3 regions of the Erwinia sp. 009765445 genome follow, and region 3 is predicted to be linked to each of the others. Evidence: predicted binding sites of a transcription regulator. Region 3 holds the regulator's gene; each other region holds the start of a gene.

The links. Region 3 encodes PurR, which represses purine synthesis genes. Its sites were predicted from a motif close to CANGCAAACGTTTGCNTG; they were not measured.
Positions count from the first base shown of each region.
Region 1: a site for PurR is predicted at 1,775-1,792, ahead of AC3Y5R_RS20095 (NCS2 family permease). Genes of this name have one in related genera too.
Region 2: a site for PurR is predicted at 2,195-2,212, ahead of guaB (IMP dehydrogenase). Genes of this name have one in related genera too.

Region 1 is NZ_JBYUWC010000021.1:5,324-10,206, reverse strand. It holds gene AC3Y5R_RS20100 (4'-phosphopantetheinyl transferase family protein) at 1-329, shown strand, start outside; gene AC3Y5R_RS20095 (NCS2 family permease) at 380-1,693, opposite strand; gene yieH (6-phosphogluconate phosphatase) at 1,900-2,562, shown strand; gene AC3Y5R_RS20085 (MFS transporter) at 2,733-3,968, opposite strand; gene phoU (phosphate signaling complex protein PhoU) at 4,101-4,838, opposite strand; gene pstB (phosphate ABC transporter ATP-binding protein PstB) at 4,856-4,883, opposite strand, start outside.
Region 2 is NZ_JBYUWC010000016.1:71,871-76,753, forward strand. It holds gene AC3Y5R_RS17665 (M4 family metallopeptidase) at 1-597, opposite strand, end outside; gene xseA (exodeoxyribonuclease VII large subunit) at 734-2,104, opposite strand; gene guaB (IMP dehydrogenase) at 2,274-3,740, shown strand; gene guaA (glutamine-hydrolyzing GMP synthase) at 3,821-4,883, shown strand, end outside.
Region 3 is NZ_JBYUWC010000010.1:74,303-79,185, reverse strand. It holds gene cfa (cyclopropane fatty acyl phospholipid synthase) at 1-89, opposite strand, end outside; gene punC (purine nucleoside transporter PunC) at 384-1,574, opposite strand; gene punR (DNA-binding transcriptional activator PunR) at 1,686-2,597, shown strand; gene purR (HTH-type transcriptional repressor PurR) at 2,670-3,695, opposite strand; gene cydH (cytochrome bd-I oxidase subunit CydH) at 3,989-4,078, shown strand; gene AC3Y5R_RS12745 (C40 family peptidase) at 4,127-4,883, opposite strand, start outside.

The sequences.
Region 1 (4,883 bases), on a different contig from region 3:
ATGAAGCCGCAACTCAGCTTTGGGCGCTACGTCAGAGCGTGCTGAAATTAACCGGTGAAGCATCAGACAGTGCTTCTCTGCAGCTGCACCCGGCCTCAGGACGGCTCCGCTCGGCTCTCTGTCCGGACCTTCAGGCGATTTCTGACGTGGAAACGCTAATCATCTGGTCCTGTGCGCTGGCACCGGCCAGTGAACGGCTGCATTTATGGGAGTTTGACGGCAGTCAAAACTGGCGGCGGTTGCAGGACATTCAGACTCACACACATAGCATGGGGCCACGCACGCTGCGTTTAACCAGTCTGCCACCTGAAAAATCCCTGCACGCCTGAGAAAGACTTTGAACGGAATCAGGCCGGAGTGCTCCGGCCTGAATCATCACTTAGTGTGCGTCGATAAAGACAATCTTCAGCACAAACAGCAGCGCCACAACCACCACGCAAGGGCTGATTTCACGCCAGCGGCCGGTGCCCAGCTTCATTACACAGTAAGAGATAAAGCCCAGAGCGATCCCTTCGGTGATTGAGAAACTGAATGGCATCATTGCAGTGGTCACAAAGGCAGGAACGGCTTCGGTCAGATCATCCCACTTCACACGCGCCAGGCTTGAAGTCATCAACACACCAACATAAATCAGCGCGCCTGCTGCAGCATAAGCCGGAACCATGCCCGCCAGCGGTGACAGAAACATCACCAGCAGGAACAGAATGCCGGTCACCACCGCCATCAGGCCGGTACGCCCGCCGATAGAAACACCTGAAGAACTCTCAATATAAGCGGTCACCGAAGAGGTGCCGATATAAGCCCCGGCGACCGAGCTGATGCTGTCCACAAACAGCGCCTGCTTCATGCGTGGGAAAGTCCCTTTCTCGTCGGTCAGGCCTGCTTTGTCGGTCACGCCAATCAGCGTACCGGAAGAGTCGAACAGGTTAACCAGCATAAAGGAGAAGATAATCCCCGCCATACCGATGTTCAGCGAACCCGCCAAGTCCACCTGGCCCAGCACCGATGTAATCCCGGTCGGGGCTGAGAACACGCCGCCAAACTTCACGTCACCAATCGCCAGACCAATCAGCGTGGTGACCACGATAGAGACCAGCACCGCGATGTGAATATTACGGGAAGCCAGAATGGCGATAATGAAGAAGCCCAGTGCACCCAGCAGCACGCTGTGTGAGGTCAGGTCACCCACAGCCACCAGCGTGTCTTTATTTGGCACAACAATCCCGGCATTTTTCAGGCCGATCATCGCAATAAACAGACCAATACCGGCAGTGATCCCCACGCGCAGGCTGACCGGAATATTGGCAATCATCCAGTAACGTACGCGGAACAGCGTCAGCAGCAACAGACCCATGGCACCCCAGAAAATTGCGCCCATGCCTACCTGCCAGGAGATGCCCATAGCACCCACCACCACAAAGGCAAAGAACGCATTCAGCCCCATCGCCGGAGCCAGTGCGACAGGCAGGTTAGCCACCAGCCCCATCAGAATACTGCCGAATGCGGCAATCAGACAGGTTGTGACAAACACCGCCTGGGTGTTCATTCCGGCAGCGCCGAGGATCTGCGGGTTCACGAAAACGATATAGACCATCGTCAGGAAAGTCGTGAAACCAGCAATCACTTCGGTACGTGCCGTTGTGCCGTGTTCCTGTAATTTGAAGATCCGCTGCAGTAGACCTGAATTGTTCATTATGAATTCCAAAACGGAGAAAAGTTATCGTCGGCTATCCTAACCTATAAATATTAATTTGCCAGACTACCCGGCGGTTTTTTCGCAACCGATTGCGCTGTTTTTACCGGGAGATCGCTACCGCTAACTGGAATTGACATTTCCGGGTCGCATTTCAGTGTCAGTGAAGTAAAGTGGGAGGACGTGTAAACATTAAGGATGAGCCCATGTCAGTAAGCTGTGTATTTTTTGATTGTGACGGGACGCTGGTCGACAGCGAACTGCTCTGTACCCAGGCCTACGTCAATACGTTTGCGCTGTTTGGCGCAGAGCTGTCACTGCAGGAGATGTTCGAAAAGTACAAAGGCGTCAAGCTGTATGACATCATTGCGGAGGTTTGTGCTGAGCACGGCCTGAGCGCCACGAAGGAAGAGCTGGAACCTGCTTATCGTAAGGAGGTAGCCCGCCTGTTTGACGAGCAGCTACAACCGATTACCGGTGCGAAGGCGCTGCTGGAGAAAATCACCGTGCCAATGTGCGTGGTGTCGAACGGCACCGTCGGCAAAATGCAGCATTCTCTGGGGCTGACAGGGATGCTTCCCTGGTTTGAGGAGCGGTTGTACAGCGGCTATGACATTAACAGCTGGAAGCCCGACCCGCAGCTGATGTTTCACGCCGCTGAGGCAATGGGTGTGCCGGTTGAGCAGTGCATTCTGATTGATGATTCTGAAGCGGGTGCCAGAGCCGGGATTGCTGCCGGTATTCCGGTGTTTTACTTCTGCGCAGATGCGCACAACAAGCCGTTGGAACATCCTCTGGTGACCACCTTTACCGAGCTGGCGCAGCTGCCCGCTCTGTGGCAGGCGCGGGGCTGGAATATTACAGGCTGAAACCCGCAGGGCGGCTAAACTCGCCCTTTACAGGATGATACTTGCTTACTACGACAGAGCTAAGCAAAGTATCATCCGGATCGATCAGAAGAAGTGTTACCTGTATGGCCGGTCAGATCTGTAATCCAGGTGGCGGTTGTATCTTTATCCGGCCCATCCCATCACCAGCTTCAGCCAATCGCGCCCAGCGAATCCTCGTTCCCCTGCTTCTTCGGCAGCAGGAACAGCGTGGCAACAATATCCAGCAGGTAGATCAGCGCCAGCAGGGTGATAGCCGCCACAAACGAGTAATTCGCGGCCAGCAGGCCAATCACCAGCGGGCCAAAACCTCCCACTCCCCGTCCAAGATTAAACAAGACGTTCTGCGCGGTTGCCCTTGCCTGTCCCGGATAGGTATCCGAAATCAGCGCGCCGTAGCCGCCAATCATGCCGTTAACAAACATCCCCATCACTGCGCCGGTAAATAGCATCACTGTTGGATCGCGCAGCTGCGCATAAACCACCACCATAATCACCGCGCCAAATTGATACAGTAGGAAGATTTTCCAGCGGGCAAAACGGTCGGCCAGCACGCCAAACAACCAGATGCCGAAGGTCATGCCGATCACCGTCACCGCCGTCCACAGGCCGGATTTGGTCAGCGAGAAGCCAAAGTTAGAGGAGAGATAACTTGGCATCCAGATCATCAGGCCGTAATAACCAAAGTTCTGCACCGAGCAGAGAATAAAAATCCCCAGGCTGGCTTTGGCCGTCGCCGCGTCCTTAAACAGCAACCTGATCCGCGCAGTAAATGAAAGCCCCTGGTTCACATCCACATGGCGGGTGAACTCTTCCGGCTCGCCCATGCCACGGCGAATAGCAAAAGAGACCAGTGCCGGCAGCAGCCCGACCAGGAACATGCCACGCCAGCCAATATGCTGCAGCAGTAACGGGGTGATAAATGCTGCCAGCAGCACACCCAGTTGCCAGCCGATGCCGACCCAGGCTGAAGCGCGGTTACGCTTGTTGGCAGGCCAGGCTTCTGCAATCAGCGCCATGCCAATACCAAACTCGCCGCCCAACCCGACACCCGCCAGCGTACGGTACGCCAGCAGATCCCAGTAGCCCTGTGCCACTGCGCACAGGCCGGTAAAGACTGAGAACATCAGAATGGTGAAGGTCAGCACACGAATGCGGCCCAGACGATCGCTGAGATGACCAAAGACCACTCCGCCGATCACGGCACCAATCAGCGTCCAGGTCACCAGCGATCCGGCCTGAGAAGGATTCAGCGCCAGCGAAACGCTGATTGCCGGCAGCATAAAGCCGAGAATAAGAAGATCGAAGCCGTCCATTGCATAACCGCTGACGGCCGCCAGCATCGCTTTGCCGGGCGTGGCGCCTTTTTTCGGCGTCTGAGTGGTCATAAGAAATCCCTGCCTGAAATAAAAGTGCGGCAAGTATATGTTTCAGAACTTTAACAGGCCATAAAATAGTGATGTCGGATCGGCGAAAGCGCGAGAGGAGCAGCAGACCAGGCGAACCTGGCCTGCCGGGGATCAGGCTGGAGGGTTGTCGATACCGTCGTCGCCGGTCAGCAGCTTGTCCAGCTGATCGCCGCCAACGTGACGGAAGTCCTGCCCCTTCACGAAGTAGAAGATGATTTCGCAGATATTCTGGCAGCGGTCACCGATACGCTCGATGGCACGGGCACAGAACAGCGCGGTCAGTACGCTCGGGATGGTCCGCGGGTCTTCCATCATATAAGTCATCAGCTGACGCACGATACCCTCATATTCCTGGTCAACTTTCTTGTCTTCCCGGTAAATCTCAACTGCAGCGCTCAGGTCCATACGCGCAAACGCATCCAGCACGTCATGCAGCATCTGGATAGTGTGGTATCCCAGAGACTCCAAGTTCACCAGCAGTTGCTGATGCTGCTGACCAAATTTCTCCAGCGCGGTGCGGCTGATTTTCTCTGCCACGTCACCAATGCGTTCCAGTTCTGAGATGGTCTTGATGATTGCCATCACCAGGCGCAGGTCGCTGGCGGTTGGCTGGCGTTTGGCGATGATGCGCACGCAGGCTTCATCAATCGACACTTCCATCATATTGACCTTCTGGTCGCCGTCGATCACCCGCTGTGCCAGCTCGCCATCCTGATTGTGCATCGCAATGATGGCGTCAGTCAGCTGCTGCTCCACCAGCCCGCCCATGGTCAAAACCTGGGTTCGGATATGCTCCAGCTCGGCGTTGAACTGCCCGGAGATATGTTTATTCAGATTCAGGTTATCCATCGTATTCTCCAGTCAAATCAACCGTAGCGGCCGGTAATGTAGTCT
Region 2 (4,883 bases), on a different contig from region 3:
TTGCTTCTGGTGAAACTGCTTGACCAGCGAGCCAAAGACGTCGGAGAGAGATTCATTAAGCGCGCCAGCCTGTTCGAAATAGATCAAACCGGCTTCGGTTTCCGTTACGCCGTGAGAAAGTTCGTGACCGACTACATCCAGTGCGACAGTAAAGCGGTTGAAGATTTCGCCGTCGCCATCGCCAAAGACCATCTGGTCGCCATTCCAGAACGCATTCTGATAACCCTTGCCGTAATGCACGGTACCCTGCAGCGCGAGGCCCTGATTATCCAGCGAGTTGCGTTGATAAGCCTGCCAGAAAAAATCGTAAGTGACGCCGAGATAGTCATACGCTTCGTTGACGGCCACGTCGTTACCACCCGGCTGGCCTTCACTGCGCACCAGCTTACCAGGCAATGTCTGGGTCTGTTCTGCATCATAAATTTCGCGCTGAACCTGGCCTGCCGTCGCGTTTTGAGCGCCTGTAGGTTTGATCCAGTTTTCCGCCATCAGCGTTTGTACATGTGTCAGAGTCTTGCGGGCGCAGCTCTGCTGCTGCCCGGAACCGTTATCGATGATTTTGCGCAGAATATAGGGAGGAATGACGCCATAATGCATACCTTGCTCCTTGGTCATAAGCCGAAATGTCCCAAAAAGTATAGTCGTCAGGACTCAGGTGCGCACTGGCGCTAAAACGGGGCCGGGGAAGGGGGCTACCCGGAGCGGAGTGGCGCGCCGGTTTTTGTGTCTGAAATCAGAGTGCTGGCTTGCGGGCTTTTTTCACCGGGGTGATGGCGGTCACTTCGCTCTCGACCCAGCCGTCATCCAGCCGCGTTTTCAGCCGGTCGCCGGTGTGGATCTGCCGGGTCTTCTTAATCACCCTGCCATCGGCAGCCGTGGTGACGCTGAAGCCACGTGCCAGCGTTGCCAGCGGGCTGACGCCTTCCAGCTGGGCTGCCAGCCTGGAGAAGCGCTGTTTGCCGCCATTAAGCTGCTGCTGCATCGCCTGCTGCAAGCGATACTGCCACTGCTGCATCTGTTGCTGAGCACGGTGGATTTTACTCTGCGGCTGAAACGCGGTCAGACGCTGCTCAGCGCGTTCCTGCTGACGGCCAGCCTGACGCAGCCGAAGTTGCATTGCGTCGTCCAGACGGCGTTGTAGCTTCATCATGGTGGTCTGCTGACGTGCCAGGCGCAGCTGTGGGTGCTGCTGCTGCAAACGGTGGTATAAACGGGTAAAGGTGCGACTCTTCTGCGCGAGGTAATAATCCATTGCCATTTCCAGCCGGGTCTGCTGCGACTGCAACTGGCGCAGCAGCTCAATCTGGTTGCGGCTGACCAGCTCTGCAGCGGCGGATGGCGTTGGTGCGCGCAGATCGGCTACGAAATCACTGATGGTGACATCTGTTTCATGACCCACGGCGCTGACGATGGGTATGCGGCTGGCAAAAATGGCCCGTGCCACGCGCTCATCGTTGAAGCTCCACAGATCTTCCAGCGAACCGCCGCCACGTCCGACAATCAGCACATCACATTCGCCGCGCAGGTTAGCCAGTTCGATCGCCCGCACGAGACTGGCAGGCGCATCCACACCCTGCACCGGAGTAGGGTAGATCACCACCGGAAGTGACGGATCGCGGCGGTGCAGCACGCGCAGGACATCATGCAGAGCAGCACCGGTGGAAGAGGTGATCACTCCGACCTGTCGTGCCGGGTCCGGCAGCGCCTGCTTGTGGATCTGGTCGAATAATCCTTCAGCCGTCAGCTTCTGTTTCAGCTGTTCAAACTGCTGCTGCAACAGGCCTTCACCTGCTGGCTGCATACTTTCCGCAATCAGCTGATAGTCACCGCGCGGTTCGTACAGAGTGATGGTGGCCCGCACCAGAATTTGCTGCCCATTTTGCGGGCGGAAGGTGACCCGGCGATTGCTGTTACGGAACATCGCACAGCGAACCTGCGCGCCATCATCCTTTAGCGTGAAGTACCAGTGACCGGAAGAGGGCTGGGAGAAATTGGAGATCTCAGCGCTCAACCAGATTTGCCCCATCTCCATCTCCAGCAGCTTGCGCACTGTGGTATTGAGTCGGCTGACGGTAAAAATATTGGCTGATGGCGGTAGCGACATGTGATGAGGATCAAATTTTAAATCAGAGGGTTAATCGACCGATACTACAGGGCTGAGAAAAGGTTTCAAGAGTTTTTATAAATAAAGCTGGAGGCAATCGGTTACGGCCTGTATAATGCCGCGGCAATATTTTACAAGTTCTCATTCACCCTGAGGTTGAGATATTGCCATGCTAAGAATCGCTAAAGAAGCCCTGACATTTGACGACGTTCTGCTCGTTCCTGCTCATTCGACTGTTCTCCCAAACACGGCCGACCTCAGCACCCAGCTCACTAAATCTATCCGCCTGAATATCCCTATGCTCTCCGCAGCCATGGATACCGTGACCGAAGCGGGCCTCGCTATTGCGCTGGCACAGGAAGGGGGGCTGGGCTTTATCCACAAAAACATGTCCATTGAGCGCCAAGCGGAAGAAGTCCGCAAGGTGAAAAAACACGAAAGTGGCGTGGTGACCGATCCGCAGACCGTGCTGCCAACCACCGCGCTGAGCGAAGTTCAGCGACTTACCGAATGTAACGGCTTTGCCGGTTACCCGGTAGTGAATGGCGATAACGAGCTGGTCGGTATCATCACCGGCCGTGACGTGCGCTTCGTCACCGATATGAACCTGCCTGTCTCCGCAGTCATGACTCCGAAAGAGCGTCTGGTAACCGTGCGTGAAGGTGAGGCGCGGGAAGTTGTGCTGCAAAAAATGCACGAAAAGCGTGTTGAGAAAGCGCTGGTAGTGGACGACAGTTTCCACCTGCTGGGCATGATCACCGTAAAAGACTTCCAGAAAGCCGAACGTAAACCTAACGCCTGTAAAGACGAGCATGGCCGTCTGCGCGTGGGTGCTGCTGTTGGTGCTGGTGCGGGCAACGAAGAGCGTGTTGATGCGCTGGTGGCTGCCGGTGTTGACGTGCTGCTGATCGACTCCTCTCATGGTCATTCCGAAGGCGTTCTGCAACGTATCCGTGAAACCCGTGCCAAATATCCTGACCTGCAGATCGTGGGCGGTAACGTGGCGACTGGCGCAGGTGCGCTGGCCCTGGTTGAAGCTGGCGTGAGCGCGGTGAAAGTGGGCATTGGCCCGGGTTCAATCTGTACCACCCGTATCGTGACCGGCGTGGGTGTTCCACAGATTACCGCTGTTTCAGACGCGGTGGCCGCGTTGGAAGGCACCGGCATCCCGGTTATCGCTGACGGCGGTATCCGCTTCTCTGGCGACATCGCTAAAGCAATCGCAGCGGGTGCTTCGGCGGTCATGGTAGGCTCCATGCTGGCCGGGACTGAAGAATCTCCTGGCGAAATCGAACTGTACCAGGGGCGTTCATTCAAATCTTACCGTGGTATGGGTTCTCTGGGCGCGATGTCCAAAGGCTCCTCTGACCGTTACTTCCAGACTGATAACGCCGCTGACAAGCTGGTGCCGGAAGGGATTGAAGGGCGCGTGGCTTACAAAGGCCGCCTGAAAGAGATCGTTCACCAGCAAATGGGCGGCCTGCGCTCCTGTATGGGTCTGACCGGCTGTGGTACTATCGACGACCTGCGCACCAAAGCGGAATTTGTCCGCATCAGCGGCGCTGGTATTTCGGAAAGCCACGTCCACGACGTGACCATCACCAAAGAGTCCCCGAACTACCGCATGGGTTCCTGATAACCCCTGACACACCGCCCGGCTCTGCCGGGCGTTTTAATCCTAATCCCTGAATTTGTTTATCGCCCTGGAATAGCCCAATGACGACGGAAAATATTCATAAACATCGCATACTGATCCTTGATTTCGGCTCGCAGTATACGCAGCTGGTGGCACGTCGCGTGCGTGAACTGGGCGTTTACTGTGAACTGTGGGCGTGGGACGTCACCGAAGAGCAGATCCGCCAGTTCAACCCGAACGGCATTATTCTTTCCGGTGGCCCGGAAAGCACCACCGAGCATAACAGCCCGCGAGCCCCTGAGTACGTGTTCACGGCCGGTGTGCCGGTGTTTGGCGTGTGTTATGGCATGCAGACCATGGCGCTGCAGCTGGGCGGCAAGGTTGAAGGCTCCAGCGAGCGTGAATTCGGTTATGCGCAGGTTGAAGTGGCTGTAGACAGCGCGCTGACCCGTGGCATTGAAGATTCCCTCAGCGCGGCTGGCAAGCCTCTGCTGGACGTGTGGATGAGCCACGGCGACAAAGTGACGGCTATTCCGGCGGACTTCGTGACCGTTGCCAGCACCGAGAGCTGCCCGTTCGCCATTATGGCCAACGAAGAAAAACGTTTTTATGGCGTGCAGTTCCACCCGGAAGTGACTCACACTCATCAGGGCCTGCGCCTGCTGGAGCGCTTCGTGCGCGATATCTGCCAGTGTGAAGCGCTGTGGACGCCTGCAAAGATTATCGAAGATGCCGTTGAGCGCCTGCGTGCGCAGATTGGTAACGACAAAGTGATCCTTGGCCTATCTGGCGGCGTGGACTCTTCCGTGACCGCAATGCTGCTGCACCGCGCTATCGGCGACCGCCTGACCTGCGTCTTCGTCGATAACGGCCTGCTGCGTCTGAATGAAGCAGAGCAGGTGATGGAGATGTTTGGCGACCACTTCGGCCTGAACATCGTCCACGTGGCGGCGGAAGCCCGCTTCCTTGACGCGCTGGCCGGTATTGATGAGCCGGAAGCGAAGCGCAAAACCATTGGTCGTGTGTTTGTGGAAGTGTTCGATGAACAGGCCACCCGTCTGACCGACGTTTCCTGGCTGGCTCAGGGCACCATCTATCCTGACGTGATCGAATCCGCGGCATCTGCCACCGGTAAAGCTCATG
Region 3 (4,883 bases):
TCAATATCTGCATTGCGCAACATTTCCTGGACGATTCGGTACCACTGATTCTCTCCCAGATTCACTTCTTCTATACACGATGAACTCATAGCTTCTCCATCACCCTGTGTGATTGAAACCTGAGAAATAGAATAGTCAATTTCTACAGGATTGTGAGAAAACGCACGGAGTAACCTCGCAAATATCCGGCGCTACAGAGGATTGATTTGAAACTTGCAGAGTGCTTGTGAGGATGACGCAGAAACCTGCCCTGACCACCCTGTCATGACTCGAAAAAATGCTACAAACTTGTTTTTTTTAACTGCCTGAAAATGAGTATATGCTCACGCCAGGCACAATTCAATTGTTTATTGTTAGGTTGCTAACTATATAAAATCAGACCATTAATGGTCACTGTGGGCGGTAGAAAGCGCCATCACCTGTGCCTTTGCCCGCTGTAAAATATAGCCGATGATCGCCAGAAAAACAGTCACCAGCATCACCACTGAGGTGGTCAGTAACGGGGTACTGATAAAGGAGGAGATCACCAGGCTGGCAGCACAGCAAAGCCCCAGCTGGAGCGTATTCTGCAGGGCCGCAGCCTTGCCGCTGGCCTGGGGGAAAGGCAGTAAAGCACTGGCAACCACCACCGGATAAACCGCACCATTTGCTAACGCCATGCCACAAAATGGCAACAGTAAAGCCGTCACCGAAGGCTCTTCCATTTGCGCGGCGATGAAAAATGCCACAATGCTCAGGGTATAAATAACCAGCAGCCAGGGAAGCAGTAAAGTGCCTTCAGAGCGCTTGAGTAACGTGCGACAGCCATAGCCCCCAATCAGGAAAGCCAGCGTCTGAGGGACATAGCTCAGACCGATATCGGCTGGTGACATGCCCAGTGCCCCCAGAATAAACGGCGAGCCGGTCAGCCAGGCAAAGAAGCTGGCAGAGCAGGCGGCGTAGATCAGTACGTTACCGCTGTACAACGGTGATTTCAGCAGGGTGGAGAAGCTGGTTTTCTCGCTTTTCTCTGATTTGGCCTGCCTGCCAGGCGTGGCCAGAAACAGAGTGCAAATCAGCAGGCAGACCGCAACCAGTAACAGAGCGATAAAGATCGCCCGCCAGGTAAAGTGATTCAGCAGCCAGGCACCGAGCAGAGGAGCCAGGGCAGGAGAAAGGGCGACCAGCGGCATGATAGTGGCAAATACGCGGTTAGCCTGGGCGGCAGGATAACGATCAATAACCAGTGCCTGCCAGGTCACCGCAGCGGCGCAGATCCCTACAGCCTGAAGGAAGCGCAGCGTCAGCAGGGTCACGGTAGAGTCAACCCACCACATTGCGCCACAGCTGACGGAGAACAGACCCAGCCCCATCAGCAGAACGGGTTTACGACCAATCCGGTCAGAGAGTGGTCCCCACATCAACTGGGCGCTGGCAAATCCGGCCAGGAACAGACTCAGACTGGCACTGATTGCTCCAGCTTCAGTCAGCAAATCTTGCTGCATAACACCAAAAGCTGGCAGGTACATATCAGTGGCGAGAAAACCTGCAACGCTGAGCAGCGCGAGGTAAATAATAAATCCTTTAGATGGCATTCTGTTGCTCTTTATCAGGTGAATGAAACGCTGCGCAGTGTAATTGAGTGGCAAAGCGCTTGTGAAACGGTAATATTTGCAGGTTGCGTTCAAAAAAATTGCAGGCAAATTATGTGGTCAGAACATTCCCTTGAAGTGGTCGATGCCGTGGCGCGCACCGGGAGTTTCACGGCGGCGGCGGCAGAGCTGCACCGCGTGCCTTCTGCTATCAGCTATACCATCCGTCAACTGGAAGAGTGGCTGGCTGTTCCTCTGTTTGAGCGGCGTCACCGCGATGTGGTGCTGACGGATGCCGGACGGCTTTTTAGTCAGGAAGGGCGTAGTGTTATCAAAAAAATGCTTTCCACCCGGCGTCAGTGTCAGCAGGTCGCTAATGGCTGGCGGGGGCAGATCAATATCGCTGTCGACCGCATTGTTAAACCGGCGAGGAGCCGCCAGCTGGTGGTGGATTTTTACCGCCATTTTCCTGATATGGAGCTGCATCTGACGTCGGAAGTGTTTAACGGCGTCTGGGACGCACTGGCCGACGGGCGGGTGGATGTGGCAATCGGCGCAACCCAGGCTATCCCGGTGGGGGGGCGCTTCGCCTTCCGCGATATGGGGATGCTGAACTGGCGCTGTGTGGTGAAGGCCGATCATCCACTTGCTCAGCTGGAGGGGGAGGTCAGCGATGAGGAGATTGGCGATTGGCCCTCACTGGTGCTGGAAGATACCTCCCGTGCTTTACCCAAACGGACTACGTGGACGCTGGATAATCAGCGCAGGCTGGTGGTGCCGGACTGGGAAAGTGCGTTTGACTGTCTGCTGGCCGGGCTGTGTGTTGGAATGGTACCGGGGCATTTTGCCCGGCCATTTTTGCAGAACGGGGAACTGGTTGAGCTGGCGCTTGAGTCAGTATTTCCGGACAGCCCATGCTGCGTCAGCTGGGCGGAGCAGCAGGCTTCACCAGCACTGAGCTGGCTGCTGGAGTATCTGGGGGAAACCGGCACGATGAACAGTGAGTGGCTGCGGGAAGAAACCTGAGGGGCGAATAAATTCTCCCCTCAACTGAGATCTGCACGATTGTAAGGGTGGGATTCATTCCGCCCTTAACGTCTAGCGGCGGTAATCGACAAACGGACCGTCTGCCACCGAGCGGCGTTCGATCAGGTTGGGATGCACTTCAATGGTTTGTGGCTCTTCGCGCTTGCTGGTAATGCGGTCGAGCAGCATTGCAAAGGCAGTTTCGCCCAGCTGTTGTTTAGGCTGGTGAACCGTGGTCAGCGCCGGGGTGAAATAGCGGGCATTGCGCACGTTATCATAACCGATCACCGAAATATCCTGCGGTACGCGCAGGCCCATCTCATCCGCCGCGCAGATGGCGCCCATGGCCATCACATCGCCGCCGCAGAAGACCGCCGTGGGGCGCTGCTTCTGAGACAGAATCTGCTGCATGGCACGGTAGCCAGACTCTGGTTCGAAATCTCCCTGTACCAGCCACTCATCTCGAACTGAAATTCCCGCTTCGGAAAGTGCTTTCAGAAAACCGGCATGGCGGCCACCGCCAGTATTACGTTCCATTTGTCCCGGGATCACCCCGATATCACGGTGACCGCGGTCAATCAGATAGCGGCCCGCCATATAGCCTCCTTCAAAGGCATTATCCAGCACGGTATCGGTGAAATCGCCGCGTGATTCGCCCCAGTCCATTACCACCATTGGGATATTGCGATTGTTTTCCAGCATAGTGATCAGCGGCTCCGGATATTCCGAGCACATCACCAGCAGACCATCGACGCGCTTTTGCGCCATCATCGACAGATATGCCTGCTGCTTTTGCAGATCGTTATGGGCATTGCCCAGGATCAGGGTATAACCCTGATCAAAGCAGCAGTTCTCCACTGCTTCGATGATCTCGGCAAAATAGGGCGCTTCGCTGGAAGTGGCCAGCAGACCAATGGTTTTGGTATGGTTAACCTTCAGGCTGCGGGCGACAGCGCTGGGAGAATAATGCAATTCTTTGATTGCGGCCCATACGGCTTCCTGCGTCTCTTCAGCGACAAAGCGGGTTTTATTGATGACGTGGGAGACAGTGGTGGTGGACACCCCTGCACGTTTGGCCACATCTTTTATTGTTGCCATTAACTAGCTACTCCTGCACTTATCGTAACGTACTGATAAGCATATTGTTAAACGTTTGCCTGGATACGCAAAAACCGGACGTCTGGGGGCACTTTTTGCGGTGGATTCCGGAGACGTCAGGAAGGAAAAAAGGGTATTTCAACCCGTCATTGCGCACGCGGCACGCAGTCTGCCGGGGGTTGCGCAACGAAAAAAAGAATTCTAACAAGCCTGAGCACAGAAAACGAGATTTTTACCGACAAGTATGGGAAAATCGATGACGTTATAAACTGTAAGGGTATTAAGGAGTCGTGATGGATACCGATCTGAAGTTTTCAATACTGACAACCGTTTGCGCTTTGCTGATGATTGTCGCTTTCAGTTTTACCGCAGTAATGCACTAAGCCTTACGGGCCGCTCATCAGAACGGCCCCGTCTCTTCTGCCGACCTGTTAGCGAATCGTTTTCGGCGTCATCATCCTGCGGGCACCAATATAGTGGCGCTGCCAGTAATCATCGCTCAGAGCACTAACCTGAATATCCTTGCCGGTGCGCGGTGACTGAATGAATTTACCATTGCCCAGATACACGCCAACGTGGTCAGCTGTGCCGCGACCATTGATGCGGAAAAACACCAGATCGCCTTTTTCCAGCTCGCCACGTTTGATATTAGCCGCATCGCGCAGGTGATACATTTCATTGGCAGTGCGGGGGATTTTAAACTTCACCAGGTCTTTATAGGCATACCAGACCAGGCCGCTGCAGTCGAAACCGGTTTCTGGTGAGGTGCCACCCCACTGGTACGGCTTACCCAACTGCCCCATCAGTTTGTTCATCGCCGTTTCACGAGCTTTCTGATAGCGGGCACGGTGTGCCTTGCTGAGCTTCAGCGGGGCTGCTGCACCGTAGGTCAGATCTTCAGTCTCTTCGACCGGATTGCCGCGATGGCGACCGTAGCGTCTTTTGTACACCAGCTTTTCACGTTCTGCCGGGGCCGTTTTAAGAGAGTCTCGTTTTTTGAGTTTAAATTTCTGAACAGAGGTTAAGCGGGACTTTTTCGGGCTGGACTCTTTAACTTTCTTGCCGGAAATGACTTTAACGGGCGTTTTCTTGGTAGAGCTGGCTTTAACCGGACGTCGCTTGCGACGCTGGTCTTCACTGGCTGTCGTAGGGTTGTCGACTTTGTGGTGGTTTGCATTAATAGGGGCA